2 regions of the Pedobacter folensis genome follow, and region 2 is predicted to be linked to the other one. Evidence: riboswitches for the same ligand, from Rfam matches in the RefSeq annotation. Region 2 holds a riboswitch; the other holds the start of a gene.
The links. Region 2 has a riboswitch for S-adenosylmethionine ahead of AC04QZ_RS02475 (O-acetylhomoserine aminocarboxypropyltransferase/cysteine synthase family protein). Riboswitches for the same ligand answer to the same signal wherever they lie in the genome.
Positions count from the first base shown of each region.

Region 1 (3,190 bases), on a different contig from region 2:
CGGCGTTCACAATCCCCATATCTAAACCAGCCTGGATGGCGTGATAAAGAAATGCAGAGTGCATCGCTTCGCGAACGGTATTATTTCCCCTGAAAGAGAAAGAAATGTTAGAAACCCCTCCGCTCACTTTAGCATGAGGCAGGTTTTCTTTGATCCAACGGGTGGCATTTATAAAATCGACGGCATAATTGTTATGCTCTTCGAGTCCTGTTGCTACGGTTAAGATGTTCGGATCGAAAATAATATCTTCTGCCGGGAAACCAATTTCGTTTACCAGGATATCGTAACTTCTTTTACAGATTTCTTTCCTGCGCTCATAATTATCGGCCTGACCTTGCTCATCAAAAGCCATAACTACCACTGCAGCGCCATATTGCATAATTTTGCGGGCGCTTTCGCGGAATTTATCTTCACCCTCTTTTAATGAGATGGAGTTTACGATTCCTTTTCCCTGCAAACATTTTAAGCCATTTTCGATAACCGACCATTTAGATGAATCGACCATGATTGGCAATTTGGCAATATCCGGTTCAGAAGCAATGAGGTTTAAAAACTTAGTCATCGCGGCTTCTGAATCCAACATCCCTTCATCCATGTTCACATCAATTACCTGCGCACCGCCTTCAACCTGCTGCAAAGCAACAGCCAGTGCAGCTTCGTAATCGCCACCCAAAATCAGTTTAGAGAATTTAGGAGATCCTGTAATATTGGTTCTTTCACCAATATTCACGAAAATGCTTTCCGGAGTAATGGTTACAGGCTCCAATCCGCTTAAACGCATGTAAGGCTCCAATACCGGGATTTTGCGGGGTTCCGCTTTCCTTGCATTTTTCGCAATACAGCCAATATGCTCTGGTGTAGTACCACAACAGCCTCCCACGATGTTCACAAAACCTGATGCAATAAAGTCATCAACCAAATGTGCCGTTTCGTGCGGTTGTTCATCATAAGCACCAAATTCGTTTGGTAAACCTGCATTTGGATAGGCCGAAACATAACAGCCTGCTTTTGCAGCGAGTTCCTCGATATGCGGACGCATTTCTTTAGCACCCAAAGCACAGTTAAAACCAATACTTAATGGTTTTGCATGCATGACAGAGTTTAAGAAAGCTTCGGCAGTTTGACCTGAAAGTGTCCTTCCGGAGGCATCGGTAATGGTGCCGGAAATCATGATCTCCAGTTTACGGCCAATTACCTCTTCATATTTTTTAATGGCTACAATGGCCACTTTAGCATTTAAAGTATCGAAAATGGTTTCGATTAATAATACATCCGAACCACCATCAACCAAACCACGTACCTGCTCGTAATAAGCGGCTTCCAGCTCATCAAAATAAACCGCCCTAAAACCAGGGTCGTTTACATTAGGCGACATGGAAAGGGTACGGTTTGTTGGGCCTATAGCACCAGCCACAAAACATTTACGGTCTGGATTTGCAGCCATGAACTCGTTTACGGCTTCTTTTGCCACTCGCGCGCCTTCGAAACTCATTTCGTAAGAAAGGTCTTCCATCTGGTAATCGGCCATGGAAATGCGCTGTGTACTAAACGTGTTGGTTTCGATAATATCGGCACCAGACGCCAGGTACTCCAGGTGTATTGTTTTAATAATATCCGGACGTGTGATGTTGAGCAAATCGTTATTGCCTTTTACATCACAGGGATGGTTTTTAAATCGCTCCCCTCTAAAATCTTCTTCGGTTAAGGTATATCGCTGAATCATGGTACCCATTGCACCATCAATCACCAAAATACGTTTTTCTAATTCTTCTCTTATACCCATTTGTTGTGTAAAATGTGGGATGGAAAATGGCAAATGGCAAGACATATCATACATCTTCCATTATACATTATTACATCCTAAAAGGCTTATTTAAAAAGTTGGTACGTGAATCGTAATCCTAAACTTATCTGTTTCCGCTATTTGCAGAATAGAATTTAGCACCTTGTATGGTTACAGGTTGCTAAGACTTCGTTGGGTCTAATCCCTCCGTCTTTCTTAATAAGCATACAAAAATGCAACAAAGCAACATCAATTCCAAAAATTATCGCTTCGCTACCAAATAAAATTACAAAGGCCACGCAAAACTGCGCAGCCTTAAGAATATTGTTCTGTTATTTAGGTTTATCTTCTGTTACCGAAAATGCGTAACAGCGACAAAAACAAGTTGATAAAAGTGATATAAAGCGACAACGCACCCATAATTGCTAGCTTTTTGCTCTCATTTACACCTAAAGTGTTTCCGTTTTCATCTAATCCTTCACCAATTCTTTTAAGCTCCTGAACTTTGTACGCAGTTAATGCAGTAAAAATCGCCACTCCGATAAAACCCATAATGTAACCCAATGTTGAGCTACCTAAAAACATATTGATTATGCTGATGATCACCAAACCAATTACACCTGCAAATAATATAGGGCCAAATTTACTTAGATCGGTATCTGTGGTATATCCCATTATTGCCATTACCGCAAATATCGCAGCAGCCGCAGCAAAACTAATTACAACTGATGGCAAGGAGTAAGTTAACAAGATAAAGCTGAGCATTACTCCTGTTAATATAGAATAAAGCAAAAACACACCAATTAATGCCTGATAAGACATTCTTTGCATACCAGCACCCATTAAGAATACTAACCCTAGAGGAGCAAATATTGCGATGTACCCTAAAACGGTAAAGCCGCCCTTACCTGTTTGTGGGTTATAGGATAAAAGATAATCCAATACCGCCGGTGTACTGGCGATAAAATAAGCTGCAACTGTAGAAACAGCTAGTGCGACGAACATCCATAAGAAAACATTTCCGAAGAAACGTTTAGATGCAGATTTTTCCTGTACAAAAACACTGTTGTCCTGATATTGATAATTTTGTTGTTCCATTTTAAATTTTGTGTATTTAACTATATAAAAATAAATATTTAGTTTAATCTTTTTGTCAGCAGTTCTTCAACTTTTTTAAAGAACTGTAAAGGTTTTAAGGTGCGCCATGGCAGGTTGTCAAAAGCACCACCAAAGTTAATGTAATAATCGATGTTATTGTCGCGAAACTCGGTAATAACGTGTTGCTGAAAATTTACGCCCACAATCCAGCCGTCTTCTACTTCCTGAAACCATTCTTCGTAATAACTATCGTCAGAAGCATGGAAATTTAGCACATTTTCTCCGATCAGGATAAATTTATTAATACCT
Region 1 covers NZ_JBWJIF010000002.1:922,406-925,595, reverse strand. Annotated here, with positions in the region: gene metH (methionine synthase) at 1-1,783, opposite strand, end outside; SAM riboswitch class I at 1,905-2,009, opposite strand; gene AC04QZ_RS12560 (Bax inhibitor-1/YccA family protein) at 2,126-2,881, opposite strand; gene AC04QZ_RS12555 (hypothetical protein) at 2,920-3,190, opposite strand, start outside.
Region 1: another riboswitch for S-adenosylmethionine. It lies ahead of metH (methionine synthase); the one in region 2 lies ahead of AC04QZ_RS02475 (O-acetylhomoserine aminocarboxypropyltransferase/cysteine synthase family protein).

Region 2 (3,190 bases):
AACCCGAAGGGAAATAACGCACATAATAACCGTCTGGGTGTTTGGTCCAGATACCACTTGGCACATCGCTTCTTGGTGGCGCCATACCCGCTATAATCGCATATTTTTCCATATCTGCGTAGGTATAATTTCCAGAAGCGACTAACTGGCGGATATTATTTTCTGCTTCAAAAACGGCCCTCACACCTGCAGGCAATTGATCTTTGGCCTTTTCCATTACATCGAAGGGTAAAATGCCTAATGCACCACCTTCTAATTGGGTAAGTTGTTTTGGTGTTAATAATTTAATGGCAGTTACTTTAACTTGTCCATTAAAATCGGCAAATTTTGTTCTGGCAATGATCGTCCAGAGTAAAGCCTGGATATCATGTTGGTCTACATCAGGATGTTTCTCAGCGCTTTTCAGAATAGAAACCACAATTTCTTCCTTCGGACCTAAAACTGGTGCAAACATATAACCATCGCCTTTTGATGGCGCAAAAGTTCCGGCTTTTAAACAATAACTTTTATTGGTCATTTCGTATAAACCTTCGCAAAGTACAAAACCACCCTCTGGGTTTTTAGGCAATAAATATAATGGCTGGGCCTTTAAATTTAATGAATTAATGAAATCAGGTAGCTTTTCGCCTTCTCTGTTTACATCTTCAAAGCTGGTGGTAATGGCAGCGGGCTGTTTTAAAAACTTGTCTACCCCTAAGGCTTTAGCACCCTGAGCAGTGCCTACTTTTAACAGTTTGTCTTTTAAACCTCCGAATTGGGCGTTTGCGCTGCTTAAACCTATTACAGTAAAGAGCAGGCCTAAACATAGGGCTTTTGTATTTTTCATCATGATTAAATTTAGATAGGTAACACAAACTTAGAATTTTAAGCGTTAATTTCTTATTAAAAGTTTCGCATTGTCATCACACCATAAAAATACACCATTCATTTTCAGTGCGTTAATGTAATTTCGAAATTTTATTTTGTGGATTAAAATTAAATTCAGACATTTGGAATATTATTTGGCAGAAAGCTAAATAAAAGTCAATCTTCACAGGTTGATTTATAAAGAAGTGGCGAGAGACTGGCTCGATGACCCACTGGCAACCCTCAGAAAGAGAAGGTGCCAATTCCTGACCGGATAACATGGTGTTATTTGGAGATATAAATTAGAACTGATGAAAACATTAAATCTTCAATCGCTAAGCGAACCCAGTGCTAACCTTAAAAAGGTAGAACGGACTTCTATTTCTTTTATTTGTTGCGAGATGCGTGCGATTACTTGTATGTGCTGTTGCATACAGTAATTTAAAAATCTTCCTTTTTTGTTTCTTTCAAATTGGAAGGTCCCGCGAAATCGGGATACGCCCTGTTAGGTTTTAGGATTACCCTAATTTCCACCTATCTAAATCACACCAAAAAAAAAATAGAAATTATGTCAACATCATATAAATTTGAAACTTTACAATTACACGCTGGTCAGGAAATAGATCCTACAACTGGATCAAGAGCGGTTCCTATTTATCAAACCACTTCTTACGGCTTTAAAAATGCCGAACATGGGGCTAATTTATTTGCTTTAAAAGAGTTTGGAAATATCTATACCCGGATCATGAATCCAACCAACGATGTTTTCGAAAAACGTATTGCGGCTTTAGAAGGTGGTGTAGCTGCTTTGGCCGTAGCCTCAGGACAAGCCGCTCAATTTATAGCCTTAAACAACATATTGGAAGCTGGAGACAGTATCGTTTCTTCATCTCACATTTACGGTGGAACTTATAATCAATTTAAAGTAGCTTTCAAACGTTTGGGTATACATGTCGATTTTGCAAATCCGGATGTGCCTGAAGAATTTGAAAACAAAATTACCGATAAAACCAAAGCGATCTTTTTAGAAACCATTGGCAATCCGGCGTTTAGTGTTCCTGATTTCGAAAAAATTGCGGCCATTGCAAAAAAATATGATCTGCCATTGGTGGTCGATAATACTTTCGGCGCAGGTGGTTATTTGTTTAAACCCTTAGAGCATGGCGCCAATATCGTGGTCGAATCGGCAACGAAATGGATTGGTGGCCACGGTACCAGTATTGGCGGTGTAATCGTTGATGGTGGAAATTACAACTGGGGCAATGGAAAATTCCCACAATTCTCTGAGCCTTCGGAAGGTTATCATGGTTTGGTTTTTAGCGATGTTTTTGGCATCGGCGGACCATTCGGCAATATCCAGTTTATTATCCGGGCCCGTGTAGAAGGATTAAGAGATCTTGGACCGGCCTTATCCCCTTTCAATTCTTTTCTTTTATTACAAGGATTAGAAACTTTATCGCTCCGCGTTCAGCGCCATGTAGATAATGCATTAGAATTAGCCACCTGGTTAGAAAACCATCCATTGGTTAAAGAAGTTCAATACCCTGGTTTGGCCAGCAGCAAATACAACAACCTGGCTAAAAAATATTTAAGCAATGGTTTTGGGGCAGTATTATCGTTCGAGTTGGCCGGAAGCAAAGAAAACGCAACACAGGTAATTGATAACTTAAAACTGGTATCGCATCTGGCCAATGTAGGTGATGCCAAAACATTGATCATTCAGCCTTCAGCCACAACACACCAGCAATTAAGCGAAACAGAACAATTGGCAGCGGGTGTTAAACCAAATGCCTTAAGGGTTTCAGTCGGCATTGAGCATATTGATGATATTAAAGCCGATTTCGAACAAGCGTTCGCCACCATTAAAGCTACCGCTCCAACAGCGCATTTACAAGCCTAACCGTTAATATTCCGAATACAACAAAACAATGAGTACAACATCAACATATCACTATAATAAACAGTTCAAATTAGAGAGCGGAAAAAAAATCCGTAACCTGCAGATTGCTTATCAAACTTATGGCAAATTAAATGCAAATAAAGATAATGTGATTTGGGTTTGCCATGCACTTACCGCCAATGCTGATGTTTTTGAATGGTGGGAAGGTTTATTCGGTCAAAACTCATTGTTCAATCCGGAAGAGCATTATATCGTTTGTGCCAATGTTTTAGGTTCGCATTATGGTAGCTCGAACCCATTAAGTACCAATCCCGTAACAGGTTTGCCTTATTATCTTTCATTTCCTCAGTTTACCATCCGCGATTTAGTATCGGCACACCAGTTATTGGCATCGCATTTAGGTATTGATTATATAAAATTATTAATCGGTGGTTCGTTAGGTGG
Region 2 covers NZ_JBWJIF010000001.1:623,626-626,815, reverse strand. Annotated here, with positions in the region: gene AC04QZ_RS02480 (hypothetical protein) at 1-829, opposite strand, end outside; SAM riboswitch class I at 1,040-1,150, shown strand; gene AC04QZ_RS02475 (O-acetylhomoserine aminocarboxypropyltransferase/cysteine synthase family protein) at 1,415-2,746, shown strand; gene AC04QZ_RS02470 (homoserine O-acetyltransferase family protein) at 2,775-3,190, shown strand, end outside.